DNA from 3 places in the Pseudoalteromonas sp. ABE4_541 genome. Region 2 is predicted to be linked to each of the others. Evidence: predicted binding sites of a transcription regulator. Region 2 holds the regulator's gene; each other region holds the start of a gene.

Region 1 (4,894 bases), on a different contig from region 2:
AACACATTCAAAGTAAACAGCATTGCAAACACCATCATGATAAACATCGCAAGCATGGCTAACATCGGCAATAATAACTTAGCTTTTATAGAACGTTTCATGAACCACCCTTCAACACTTTGATATTCAATTAACAAGGATAGAACAATTTAAAACAATTGATGTTAGCCAAAGTAAGAGGCGTTGGAAGAGTTAGGGCGTGTTGCTCGTTACTGTGTGCTTTTGCAGCAGCTATTCGGTTATTTTGGATACCTTTCAGTGCGGCTATACAAGGTGTTCACGCTTAGTGAATGCTATTTTATCCGTTTACTTTGCAAGCGCCGCGTTGCGCACAGGTAAACCTGAAAATAAAAATCGGGTCCTCGCGTAGTAATGAACGAGTTGGCGTTTTCGAGTGCCACAACTATCAACTAACCAAAGTCTTAGTGCGCTGTCGATATAATAAAAAGCCAGTTGCTGATATCTATTTGCGTAGAACATGGCTTGTGCACAAGTACAGGGTAACAGCACACTGAGCTCTTTATAAGCCATTTTCCTATCACCCCCCCATAGCAAGGCGTAAGCTTTACCTTGGCTTTTTAGCCTCTCCATCGCCAGTCGCGACAATTGCCGATTTTTTTTGCCTGTAAATTTTGCGCCACGCGGATTCCAAAGGCTGATGATCGCACTGTTACGTAGTTTTTCATCGCGAATAAAAGTGGATTTTGAGTCATTGTTAAAAGCACAAGGCTGAAAGTAGGCTTGGCAATAAATTTGCCAAAGGTGCTCGTCTATCAAATTAACACCCTCCTCACATTAAACGCTTTACATCAGAATTAAAGACCAATATATCACTCAACAGGCACAATCATTGAGAAAACTTCAGCAAGCCAATTTATCATTCAAGTTCACCAGCTAAAAGTAGCACTTTTTAACTGCTTATATTTGAGCAACAATCAGAGCAAAAATAATACAAAAATAGTTTTTTAGTCAGAATAAAAAACCAGTAAGAATAGTTCTCATATTTAAAAACAGCAATGCCTACATGCATAATTTTTACTTCGACAAAATTACCAAAAATTTACAGCTGTATGGATTAAACGACACACAAAAATAACACGTTAGCCATTGATTTAAATCAATTTTATTTAAACAAATTCGTAGCTAAAATGTCACCGAAGTTTAACTTGTACTATTAATTTTTACGGCTAGGATACACCTGCCATTAAGGCAAACTTAAATTTTTAGAAGGAATCTCTCTGTGAAAAAATTACTTTTATCCACGCTTTTTGGTCTAATTTCATCTACAAGCTTTTCATCTTTCGCGACCAATATCGACTTATCGTCTGGTTACTATAATACGCAAGAAGTATTAGAATTTGGCCGAAAGTATCAAGTGGTAAAAGCACAATTAGCATATTCAGGTTATGAACTACAAGGATGTGAAGAGCAACCTGTTTACTACTTTGTTCAGCCAAGTGAAGAAGTATTCTTGTATGGTAAAGCAGAGTGTTTCTACTCAATACCAAAAGATCCTGATTCGCGCTGGTTCCGTACCGATTATGCAACGGTTGTGATAGATATTCATTACAACCAAACCAGTTATCTTTATCACGAAGGTGATGTCAATGTAGGCTACTTTACCGCCTACTAAACAAGTTATAAAGGTGGCATTCGCCACCTTTTAAGCGCCACTGCTCATATACGATACAAATCTAGTCAAATTGACCAATTCATTGCAATACTCACAAAAACGCTGAATAATACACTCAGCAGAAAAACAAAAAAACCTTTAAAAACAAGAACTAAATTATTGGCATTGCAATTGCTTACGATTAGCATAACAGAGTCAATTAACATAAAATAAGAAGGACACTCATGTTTAAAGCGTTCACCCCTTTGCTTAGTGCATTGATACTAAGCGGCTGCATTGTTCATGTGAATGGTGCATCAGCCAATGCAAAAGAACACGTTCAAAAACAACTACAACTAGATAGCAGCGAATTACAGTCGTTAATTGCACACACAGACAGTGGAGAGTTAGAGATCGTTGGTAAAGCTGGTATTAAACAAATAACCGCCCAAGCTGATATTTATACCAATGAACCCGGTGAATTCGAATTTACCTTAGAGCGCAATGGTGATAACGCCAAACTTGTTGCATTGGTTGATCGCGCTTCAGGTTTTGCATTTAACTTCGGCAAAGAAAGCCCTCGTATTGATATGACACTGACCATGCCGGCAGAATTGGCGCTTTCACTTAGAGATTCATCTGGGGGATTAAAAATTTCAGGTTTAACTAATGACCTTCGTATTCAAGATGGTTCTGGTGACCTATATATTGATGGCGGGAACAATCTCGAGCTTGACGACAACTCAGGTAATATCACTGTAAAAAATATTCGCGGAACACTCGAAATTACAGATGGTTCAGGCGGCATAGACATCAACGGCGGTAAAACACTCTCACTGCGCGATGACTCAGGCGATATTAATATTATGGGTATCGAAGGCGACATCAACATCGTTGACGGCTCTGGCGGTATCGAAATTAAAGGCGGACAAAATATCACAATTCGCGATGACTCAGGTGACTTATTCGTCAGTGATAGCAAAGGTGACATAACGATCACCGATGGCTCAGGTAATTTGTCGGTGAATGGCGGCAACAACATCACAATTCGTGACGATTCAGGTACATTACGAGTCAACAATGCTAGAGGTAACGTCAGCATTGATGATGGCAGTGGCGACCTTTGGATTAACAATAGTGCTGCGCACGTTGAGATCAAAGACAACTCAGGCGACATTAACGTAGATGGTGCACTCAGTCTTGAAATTGTAAGTGATAGCTCTGGTCACGTTCGCACCAACAACGTCAAAAACAGTGTAAAACAGAACCCATAAGCAAGCGCCCTTGAGCGCCCTAAGCACTCAAGGGCTTTACTTTGCATCTCTGATCTCTTAGTCTAAGCGCATTCCCTTTTTCGGAGTCAAAGCCATCATGAACAACTAATACCTGTTATCCATTCTTCACTTATTTTTTTTGGATCTACAGGGTTAGCGAGCGTGGCTTTGCGTTTAAACCTCAAATCAATTTTGTATGCAAACTCGTTTTTGCATCATACCAAGTAGCAATTGTACCTTTGCCCACGGCTTCGCCCCTGTTTTTTTAATAGGAGGCCTCCATGCCCATATTACGCGCCCATAATTTAGGGTTTACTTTCGACAATGGCGACACACTATTCAGCCAATTAAACTGCGCATTAACTCACAAACGCACCGGCCTTGTTGGTAAAAACGGCGCCGGCAAGTCCATCTTAGCGCAGCTATTGGCTAAAAGGCGCCCCCCCAGCGCGGGCCATGTTGACTTAACCGTATCCGTTTGTGTGTATACACAACACCATGACATAGCAAACGACACAACCATTGCCGAATATCTTGGTTACAGCAAAGTGTTCAAGGCAATTCAAGCCATTGAGCAAGGACATTGTGAACTTGAGCTATTTGACACCGTGGCAGAGCAATGGCACTTGCCAGCGCAACTTAGCGCCCAACTAGAAACGCTTGGCTTAAAAGGAGACTCTGGCCAAGCATGCCAACAACTCAGTGGCGGGCAACTTGCGCGGCTTAGGCTTTGGCACGCCTTCAACAGCCAAGCTAAATTATTAATTTTAGATGAACCGAGTAACCACTTAGACGCCGCAGGCCGCACTTGGCTGAGTCAACAAATCGAACAGTTTCATGGCAATATACTAGTGATCAGCCACGACCACTCTCTACTTAAAAACGTAGAGCAAATTTGGCAACTCAGTGACCTTGGTCTTAAACAATATGGCGGTAACATAGACCATTACTTGGTACAAAGTCAGCTTGAACAGCAGGCCGTTAGTAAGCACCTCAACGAAGTAAAACGCCAACAAGCGCAACTAAAAAAACAAGCGCAAGAAAACAAAGAAAAAGCCCAACAAAGAGCCAAACAAGGCGAAAAGCTACAAAAAACAGGCAGCCAGCCGAAAATTCTACTCAACAAATTAAAAGACAATGCCAGTGCCAATATGGCAAGCAAAAATAAAAGCCAGCAGCTCAGAGAAGCGCAACTCAGTCAAAAGCACTTAGCACTGAAGAAAAAACAACAAGCGCATTCAAATCAAGCATTACACATCAATCAATACCCAACCGATGTATCCAAAAAAACGCTACTGAATGTACAACAACTCATACTTGCTTATGGCACTCACAGCGCACTCAGCTTTAAAGTAGAGCATAGGCAAAAGTGGCTTATTCAGGGATTAAACGGCAGCGGTAAATCTACCTTGTTAAATACCCTATTAGGCACCCAAAAAGCACTCTCGGGTTCATTTGCTATCAACACGCCATTGAGCTACCTAAATCAACACTTTAATCAAATAATTGATACACAAAGCAGCGCTGAGCACTTACAAAGATACTGCCCACACTTAAGTCAAAGCGACATATTTACCTTGTTAGCCGGTATTGGCATCAAACATAGCAATGCAACGCACCCCGCTCAAAACCTCAGTGGTGGCGAAAAAATAAAGCTCACTTTGCTTTGTGCCGCCCACCAGCAACCAACGCCACTATTGCTGCTCGACGAACCCGATAATCATTTAGACTTTGAGTCAAAAATTTTACTGGCATCCACACTAAGCCACTACAAAGGCAGCTTTTTGCTCGTCAGCCACGATGACTATTTTGTAAAACAATGCGGTGTAACTCACCACTTAAACTTAGAGGGTAGTAAAAGTGTAAAGGGGGTTGACGGTTAGGTGAGTGCTTATCACCGCCTTTTAGACGGTGACTTTGGATATCATAGTGTGCCAGTCCGCCTGCGTGTACACAAAACATCGCTATCTGAACTCCACTCCGTCACCTAAACCCCACTCCGTCACCC
Region 2 (4,894 bases):
TGCCACACTTATTCATAAAGCCATGACAGTTAACTGCACCACAGCAACAGAGCACATGTTAGCTGCAGAGGCACTTAATATTATGGAAACGAAACGAATTAATGGTTTGGTAGTCATAGATGATGAAAAGCGTCCCATTGGGGCCCTAAACACACAGGATTTGTTACGTGCAGGAGTGCTCTAGCATGATGTCACGCGTTATAAACACAGTGAAATCATTCATCAATAGTTCAGAACGCCACGACTATGGTGATAATATGTGCAGCATTTGGCAGCTTTTCATGTTGAGATATGTATTATGAGTAACACTCGGGTGCTCATATTCGCGATTTTTGTCATCGCAATGACATGGCTTTGGTATCCTTACTTGACGCAAAATGATAGCCAAGACAATAAGCAAAATGATGTTATCGCTAAGCCCGACTACATCGCAATGCAATTACAGCAAACATCATACAATGAAACAGGCGTCAAAAGTTACACGGTGACTGCAGACAAAATGGAATTGTATCAAGAGCTGGGCTTTAGTCATTTTACTAAACCCGTTTTTACGCTCTATAACGGCCCACAGAATTGGCTGATATCAGCAACGGAAGCAACGCTATACGAAAATAATACGCTTATGTTGGAAGGCAATGTTGAGGCAAAAAACCTAACGACAGGTGCAATGATTAACTTGATAAAAGCAGACAATATCCGTGTTGAAATAAAAGAACGTTTGATGCAATCGGAGCGACCCGTAGAGATCACAGGACCTAGCCTGAAAATTAACGGCAAAGGCCTTTACGCCGATTTAAACACAGATATTATCGAACTAATTAACCATACTCGAACTATTTATTATGACCAATAAACTCATGTATTCTCTCGCGGTGGTCAGCCTACTATTCGGCCAGCTCGCACTAGCTCAATCAACAAACCCTGTCAATGAGGTATCAATTAAAGCAGGCAAACAACAAGCTCAATTGAAAACCAATATTGGCATTTTCGAGCAAAATGTCGAGATCATTCACGGCAGTCGAAAAATCAATGCCGATAAGCTAGAAGTACATCGAAGAGAAGAGCTTGGTGACAATAAACAGTTACTGGTGGCAACGGGTTCTCCTGCTCGATTTTCGGAAAAACAGCCGGACGGAACAGAACTGACCGCAAGTGCGCAAGAAATTCGCTATGACGTAGCCAACCGCACTTTAGTGATCAAAGGAGATGCCAAAATCAACCAAGCTGGTCAAATTATTCGCGCACAGTCAATAACATATGATATGGAAAAACAGCTGATCAGTGCAGAACGTGGTGAGCAAGACAACGCGCGAGTCCACACGATTTTGGTTCCAGAAAAAGCCCCAAAGCAAACAGGCAAAGGTAATTAAGCATGAGCGTGTTAACAGCAACTGCTTTAGCAAAAAGCTATAAAGGGCGACAGGTCGTTAAAAATGTAAGCCTAAGTGTTGAAGCTGGTAGCATTGTTGGGCTGCTCGGTCCAAATGGTGCAGGAAAAACAACGAGCTTTTATATGATCGTTGGATTAGTACCCAGCGATCATGGCTCTGTATGCATCAATGACCACGACATCACCTTACTGCCGATGCACAACCGTGCTCGACTTGGAATTGGCTATCTTCCTCAAGAGTCATCCATTTTTAGAAAGCTAACCGTTTATCAAAATCTCATGGCTATTTTAGAAACTCGTAACTCGCTTAATAAAGAAGCACGCGAGCAAATAGTGAACGAGTTGTTAGATGAGTTTAATATTCAACACATTAGAGATAGTTTAGGTATGGCTCTGTCTGGTGGTGAGCGTCGCAGAGTAGAAATTGCTCGCGCTTTAGCCGCAAATCCTAAATTTATCCTATTAGATGAGCCTTTTGCTGGTGTTGATCCAATTTCAGTGTTAGATATAAAGAAAATTATCGAACATTTAAAAAATCGTGGCATTGGTGTACTAATCACCGACCACAATGTTCGGGAAACCCTTGATGTATGTGAAAAAGCTTATATTGTATCACATGGTGAGCTTATCGCCTCGGGCACGCCAGAGCATGTTTTGGCGGATCAAACCGTGCGAGATGTCTACCTTGGTGAGCAATTCAGGCTATAGTTAAAACATTCTAGGTCACAATAATAATAGAGATTAGAAGGATTGTTAAAGGTACATGAGGCAATCGTTACAGCTGCGCATGGGGCAGCAACTTACCATGACACCACAACTACAGCAGGCAATACGTCTGTTGCAGTTAAGTACGCTAGATCTTCAGCAGGAAATCCAAGAAGCACTGGACAGTAATCCTCTTTTGGAAGTAGAAGAATCTGACGCGGATCTCGATACCTCGTTACAAGAAAAAAACGGTAAAGATAACAGCCAAGATGATGGGCATAACGATGGCCTAGACAGTGAGTCGGTAAGCGATTATGAAATGGACTCTGATGCGGCATTAAGTAAAGATACCGTTAGTGATGAATTGGCTATGGATGTCACTTGGGACGAATACATGAGTGCGGCACCAGCCGCTAGCAGTGGCCCAATGCCTGAAGATGAAACAATTTATCAAGGTGAAACCACCGAAACCTTGCATGAATACCTTATGTGGCAGTTAGAATTAACGCCATTTAGCCCTATTGACCATGGTATCGCAGTGGCTATCGTTGAGGCCATTGATGATAACGGGACATTAACCTTAAGCACCGAAGAAATACTCGACAGCATTAATGATGGTCATTCTGGTGAGCCCATAGAACTTGATGAAGTTGAAGCCGTACTTAAACGCATTCAATTATTTGACCCTGTCGGGATTGGTGCGCGCAACCTGCAAGAATGTTTGTGTATTCAGCTCAACCAATTTGACCAAAAGACAACTCCTTGGCTGAATGAAACAAAAATGATTCTAAACGAGCACATAGATTTGCTCGCTAGCCGTGATTATCGAACGTTGATGAAAAAAACAAAGCTTAAAGAAGCCGAGTTAAAAGAAGTCATGACACTCATTCACAGCTTAAACCCAAAACCAGCAGCCAGTATCATTCGAGAAGAGTCTGAGTACGTCATTCCTGACGTATCCGTGAAAAAAATGAAAGGTCGCTGGGTGGTGGAGCTCAACCCAGAATGCATGCCAAAAATTCGCGTTAATGACCACTATGCCTCCATGTCTCGCTCTGTAAAATCAAGCTCAGATAGTCAGTTTATCCGCTCGCATTTACAAGAAGCTAAATGGTTTATTAAAAGCTTAGAGAGCAGAAATGAAACTTTAATGAAAGTTACCAATTGCATTGTGCAACAACAACAGGCATTCTTTGAGCATGGCCCTGAAGCAATGCGACCTATGGTGTTAAACGATGTTGCAGAGATGGTCGAAATGCACGAATCAACTATCTCTCGCGTAACAACACAAAAATACATGCACACACCTAGGGGCATTTTTGAGCTGAAGTATTTCTTCTCTAGCCATGTAAGTACCGAAAACGGAGGTGAGTGCTCATCAACAGCGATTCGAGCGCTTATCAAAAAGTTAATAGCTGCTGAAAATACAGCCAAGCCGCTGAGCGATAGCAAAATAGCAGACATATTAGCAGAGCAAGGAATTAAGGTGGCCCGACGCACCATAGCAAAATATCGGGAGTCGTTAGCCATTCCACCGTCTAACCAGCGTAAAAGCTTGATTTAGACGTATTACTAAAGAAGGAAAATGCTTATGCAACTAAATTTAACTGGTCGTCATGTAGAAATCACTGATTCATTAAGAGACTATGTCAACAACAAGTTTGCGAAGCTAGAAAGGCATTTTGATCACATCAATAATGTACATGTGATCTTAGATGTTGAAAAGCTGGTCCAAAAGGCCGAAGCCACCTTGCACGTAAATGGTGGAGAATTATTTGCTTCAACAGAACATCAGGATATGTACGCGGCGATCGACGGGCTTATTGATAAGCTAGATCGTCAAGTGATCAAACACAAAGAGAAGCTTACTCGACACTAATCATGAAACTAAGCTCGATTATAAACAAGGACTGCAGTAAAGCTGCGGTCCTTTTTAATAGCAAAAAACGTGTACTTGAATATATCAGTGAACTGGCGCATGAGCAGTTGCCTCAACTAAATCAGCACGATATTTTGAACGCATTAATGACCAGAGAAAAGTTGGGCAGTACAGGGATCGGCAAAGGGATCGCAATCCCTCATGGCAGAATGGCAGGTATTGAACAAGTAACAGCAATGCTGTTAGTCAACCAGCAAGGTATTCCATTCGATGCGATTGATAATAGGCCCGTAGATATTTTTCTCGCGCTCATTGTGCCTGAAGGCGATAACCAACAACATCTTAAAACGTTGGCTGAAATTGCAGACAAGCTCAACGATAAAGAGTTTTGTAAACAGCTAAGGAACGCTAGCAATGATGATGAACTTTATGAGATTATTGCTTCAGCACACTAGGTAACTAAGAGAAGCATTATGGAATTAATCATTGTCAGTGGCCGCTCTGGTTCAGGAAAATCAGTGGCGCTACGTGTACTTGAAGATCTAGGCTATTATTGCGTCGATAATATCCCCGTTAACTTACTACCTTCATTAGTTAGAAGCGTATCTGACAACTTCGATAAAATTGCGGTTAGTATAGACGTGCGCAACCTTCCAAAAGAGCAGCAAGATTTCAACGATATTCTAGAGTATCTACCGGGCTTTGCTAATCCGATGTTGTTCTACCTAGACAGTGATGATAACACCTTGATCAAGCGATTTTCTGAGACTCGTCGCTTACATCCGCTGTCGATGAACGATTTGCCATTAGATTTAGCCATTCGTGAAGAAAAACAGCTACTAGATGTGCTCACTTCACGTGCCGATGTACTTATCGATACAACTGACCTCAGTGTTCACCAATTAGCGGAAACCATTAGA
Region 3 (4,894 bases), on a different contig from region 2:
ATGACAGCTTAACCTTGGGGCTTAATCATTGGATCACACATAATGGTTACGGAGTGCAGTTTAGTTTTGACAGAGGTCAACCAAATGCTACCTGGAGTCGTAAAACAACTATGTTTTATCTTGAGCATGACCATCAATGGCAAGACAACTTGCAAGTTAAGAGCTTTTTAAGCTTCCGTAAAGAGAAACGTTATGGAGATTGGGCAGAAGCGAGCCCCGATCCTCAAAGTGAGCGTTCTAGCTTGTCTTATGTGACAATTTCTGATTGGAATTCAGAAAGTTCATCATGGAAAGCCCGTCAAGACTATGAATATCATTACTCAGACTCTGTGCTTTTTTCTGTTGGTTTAAAGTATGAACGAAAAGAGTTGACTAAGGCTTATGAAATTTGTGGCTATTGGGCATCTGCATTTTGTTCTTTGGAGAGGGATGATAAGCTTGGCCCATATGGTCTGGGTAAAGGTGTTTACTATTCAACAGATGAAAATATGCCTGTGATATTGGGGCAACTAGGTGATATGCCAGATTCCAATCTGATAGATACGACGGACCGAGGGGCTTATATTCGAGGAACATTAAAAAAAGAAAGCTGGTCTGTCAGTGGTGCAATACGTTGGGACAATAATTCTATCTACGGCACTTTTGTTAAGCCAAGGTTTGCGGCTACCTATGATTACAATGAAAGCAATACGCTTAAAGCCATATATGCGACTGCATTTCAGGAACCACCTCCAATACAGCTATATGGCGGTTGGAATGGGCGTAATGCAAACCCTGACTTGTTGCCTGAAGAGGTGCAAGACTTGTCGCTTATTTGGATGTATCAAAGTGGTGCTTGGTTCAGTGATTTATCTGTTTATTACAGTAAATATAAAAACGTAATTAAAGAAGAAGCTGATAACGCCGGAGAGCGAGACGTCAAAGGCCTAGAGTGGCGCCTAAAGCATGAGATGGATAATCATTGGTTTGATGCGCCACAAATTAGCAGTTACCTCAATTATAGCTACACGGACGTCACTAGTTATATTTATTATGACCACCAAAGTGCGCGCTGGATAGGTAAGGGCAGCGCCGCATGTGAACAGGATGAAAGTTTGTGTGACGACTACCGCGTGCCGCTGGGAGATATCTCACCTCATAAGCTGAATTTAGGGGTGAATTTACCACTTAGTGAGCAATGGAGCATCAATACAAGGTTGAACTATGTATCGTCAAAACATTTCTATTTACGTAATCCATTAAGAGATGAAGGTATTAAATTAGGTGATTCTCTCACCACAAATTTGAGTGTTGTGTGGCAATCGGAAAAATTACGAGTTCATTTCAAAGTAAAAAACTTGTTTGATAATCAGATTTATCATCCCGGAGTTGGCCCTGCAAATTCTGGTAGTAGTTTTACTGACTCTGATGGCAATTTGTTACGCTCAAAAGGGTTTTATAATTCGATATTACCTCAGGTAGGCCGAAATTGGGAATTGGGAATAACGGCCTCTTTTTAAAAGGGAGGTGGGTTAATTTGGCACAATCACAGACAAGCTTTGTGATCTAATTTCAATATTGAGCTTGTTTGCTTGGTCTATTTCACCATCAATACAGTAGTGAAACGGTTCAGAAGCGATTATTTCAACAGACTTACCTTGTACGTGGTTGATGTTAAATTGCTCAGGTTGGTGCGATAAAGTAGAGCTCAGTAGCTCAGCGAGGCTGAGCAGTTTTTTACTGGTATCATTGTGATATTTCAGCATGGTAATATCGAATAGCCCATCTTGCCAATTAGGTGCCCCTCCTCCTTGTGCTAATATTGTCGTCACAGGTGCAGCGTTAGCAATCGCTAAACTCGAACTAGAGATGTGTTGTACTTCTTGATTATCTACACACATTTGTATGTCTAATGGGTTGCTATCTAGCAGTGCTTCCATAAACCCTTGAATATAAGCTAATTGTCCGTGTTGATTCTTTAGATTGCGATCTGCGTGACTGATCATTTTCTCTTCAATGCCCAAAGCAACAACAAGTAATGCTGTTTTACCATTGCATTCAAGTGTGTCCATGGGAGCTGCGTTATGTTCGATCAATGCATTGCATGCGCAGTTGAAAGGGTCAACTTTGCTGGTAAGGCCAAATAATACGTGTGCCATAGCGTTCGCTGTCCCCATCGGCAAAATGGCGAGCGTATGTTGGGTATTTTTAATAGCAGCAGCGACCTGAGCAACAGTCCCATCTCCTCCGCAAGCAACAAAGGTGTGTGGGCTATCTGGGGCGATGGATTGGACTAAATCACATGCATTAGTATTTTCTTCGGTAAAGTAGCAGTTGAGTGCATAGTGCTGCGTAAGTATTCCGAGCACATGATTACCGTAGTAAGCCCATTTTCCGCCACCAGAAACGGGGTTAATAATTAGGCTTAATGTTTGTGGGCGATGTTCTTTGATGTATTTGCTTAAAGAGAGGAGGCGTTTTAGTTGCTTTTTGTTCAACCGTGCAGTGGTACGAATGGACTGTACCTTTTCTATAATTTCTCGCTCACTCTTACAGGGTTCACTGGCCAAAAGGTATGCGCACAACATGAAAAATGAGCGACCCCGACCGAGTGCACAGTGTATGACGACTTTATTATTTAACTGGTGCTGAACTTTGATCCAATTAATTGCATGTTGAAGCTGTGTTTCGTTTGGGGAGTAGTGGTCTAAAACGGGAATATTTAAATAATGTAGGTGCTCTTGTTCCGCCGACCAATTTAATCCATCAAACTCAGCCGTTACATCCAAAATTGCAGTTACCCCTTGTGCTTCAAGTGCCTCAACATCGGATGGAAAAAGCCGACAAGCAAGAAATAAGTTGGGTGTGATCTGCTGAATCGCGGGCACTTTATCGTTGTGGCGAACTATTGCGTTATAGACTTGCGCTCCGAGTAAATACGGGAGGAGCAATAACTTGATCCAAAGTGGAATGGCACCTGTGGTGGATTTTCGAAATAAACTCGGAGAATTTGAAGCATACGCAATAAAAACGCACAACAGGGATATGCTGAGCCAGATAGAAGGAATTAAGTACCAGGTGCTGATGCTGAGCCAAACCAGTGCAAAGCTACATGTGAGTGCAAAAAAGTAATATTTAGTCATTTTCATTGGCTTACCGCCTCTTTAGTTTTTTTGCCTTTATTGATGTATATATCTTTTCTCTTTAATACGTTAACAAAATTCGATGGGCTTGCCTATTTTTGTATCTATAAGCACCATTACTGTGACTCAAACCAAAATATCTTGCCAAACCCACTGATGGACTGACACATATGGACCCCAAAATTCAAGTATGGAAGTCGCTCAAGTCTATGTATTCAATGGCGAGGATAGTGATTCGCGCACTATCAGGATCATTAGGTTGCTTAAATCTAGCTGCGTGAGCGCGCATTTTGGGTGCTGTGTGAGATTCTTCGTGTGCTGGGCCAGAATACTGATAAAGAGAGTTAGGGCATTTTGTTCAGTGCAATAAAAATGCACTGACGAGCCAAAAGAGGAGTCGAGCATTGAGGCCCAATACGTTGATAAAAAAGCTGTTTTACAGTTGTGCAAAAGCTGTTCGGCGTCAAATAGGGTTTGTTCTCGCATGATTTATGAGGCGCCTACAAAGTCCTTTAGCTAAAAGTTAGCACAGAAAGTTGTTGAGTCTGCGCTGTTGTGCCATGTTTAAGGTGGTTTTGCAGTTTTTCATTGTTCAGTTATTTGATATTTAAATTACTTTTAAAGTTTTTATTCTAATTATTGGACTTGTGTGAAATATTAACCTTATGAATTTGCTATTGGGAGTGTGCAGATCGCACTGAAAGTTGAATGTTCAAAAAGCTGTCTATCAAACAAAAAATTATTTTGGGGTTTTCTAGCCTAGGAATATTGCTCTTACTGGCTAGTGGATTGGCTTATACATCCCTGACACAAATTAACCTTGCTAACACAGAAGTAAAAAGTGTGGCAGTGCCTATCTTGAAAACTGCCAATGGGTTGCAGTTAAAGCAAAGTGCGTTGAGCAAATTAATCTCTAAAGTATTCAGTGAAAATGATCCCGCGCAATTACGTAAAATCGAACAACGGTTTAATACACAGCAGCAAGCTTATCAAAAACAATTAGCAGAACTGACAACGCTTACAACAAGCAAACAACAATTTATAGGGCCCTTAGACAACATCATTGCTGTTAGTAAAGACATTGAGCAACATGCTCGAACGCTTTTGGCTGCCAAGTTAAGCGTGACGGAACAGGTGGAAAAAACGAAGCAATCGGTTGAACAGTTTGAGAAAATAAGGGTTTTAGCCAGTGACGCGATGCTTAATTTGGAGTTGATCGAGACGACCAATCAGCGACAGCTTGCAGAAGTGGCCGGCACTGGCGTGCGTATTGACGATATGATGTATACTCTCAGTGACAATGTCAAAGTGGTAAATCAGTTAAATGCACAAGAGCTCAAAGCACAGCATGAAGATGTACGTTTTTTACTCGCCAACATTCAAGACAACTTTCAATTTTTAAAACGCCAGTCACAGGGCTTGGATGCCAGTGAGTTATTGAGTGAATTCACAACTCAAGTAGAGAAAATGAGCAAGTTGCTAGATCAACCAGGCACCTTATATCAAAGTGCACAGTTGAAGCTGAGTTCAATGGATGCATCTAAATCAGCTTATCAACGTGCAGAGAAAGCCACTGAACAAGTGCAGAATGCGCTGCGAGAGTTGCAACAAGCGTCAGATGAGCAATTTAGCTATTATCAAGATATTGCAGAGCAAAAAATTTTACAAGCGAAGCGAACCACGCTTATTCTTGCACTGTTCTTCATTAGTTTGGCAGTCTTTATCGCGATATCAACCAGTCGAGCGATGCTAGGTCCTTTGGCGGCGGTAAA

The links. Region 2 encodes sigma-54, which starts transcription at its own class of promoters, with help from an activator protein. Its sites were predicted from a motif close to GTTGGCACGNNNNTNGNNT; they were not measured.
Region 1: a site for sigma-54 is predicted at 1,792-1,810, ahead of ACW689_RS06895 (DUF4097 family beta strand repeat-containing protein). Genes of this name have one in related genera too.
Region 3: a site for sigma-54 is predicted at 3,200-3,218, ahead of ACW689_RS00175 (diacylglycerol kinase family protein). Genes of this name have one in related genera too.

Annotation. Positions count from the first base shown of each region.
Region 1 is NZ_JBSVEM010000005.1:127,706-132,599, forward strand. Features, by position in the region: gene ACW689_RS06880 (methyl-accepting chemotaxis protein) at 1-101, opposite strand, end outside; gene ACW689_RS06885 (DUF3293 domain-containing protein) at 307-777, opposite strand; gene ACW689_RS06890 (hypothetical protein) at 1,241-1,633, shown strand; gene ACW689_RS06895 (DUF4097 family beta strand repeat-containing protein) at 1,858-2,886, shown strand; gene ACW689_RS06900 (ATP-binding cassette domain-containing protein) at 3,168-4,769, shown strand.
Region 2 is NZ_JBSVEM010000015.1:26,199-31,092, reverse strand. Features, by position in the region: gene ACW689_RS14660 (KpsF/GutQ family sugar-phosphate isomerase) at 1-184, shown strand, start outside; gene lptC (LPS export ABC transporter periplasmic protein LptC) at 299-853, shown strand; gene lptA (lipopolysaccharide transport periplasmic protein LptA) at 843-1,370, shown strand; gene lptB (LPS export ABC transporter ATP-binding protein) at 1,373-2,098, shown strand; gene ACW689_RS14640 (RNA polymerase factor sigma-54) at 2,154-3,659, shown strand; gene hpf (ribosome hibernation promoting factor) at 3,687-3,974, shown strand; gene ptsN (PTS IIA-like nitrogen regulatory protein PtsN) at 3,977-4,429, shown strand; gene rapZ (RNase adapter RapZ) at 4,448-4,894, shown strand, end outside.
Region 3 is NZ_JBSVEM010000001.1:41,081-45,974, forward strand. Features, by position in the region: gene ACW689_RS00170 (TonB-dependent receptor plug domain-containing protein) at 1-1,499, shown strand, start outside; gene ACW689_RS00175 (diacylglycerol kinase family protein) at 1,512-3,128, opposite strand; gene ACW689_RS00180 (HAMP domain-containing methyl-accepting chemotaxis protein) at 3,831-4,894, shown strand, end outside.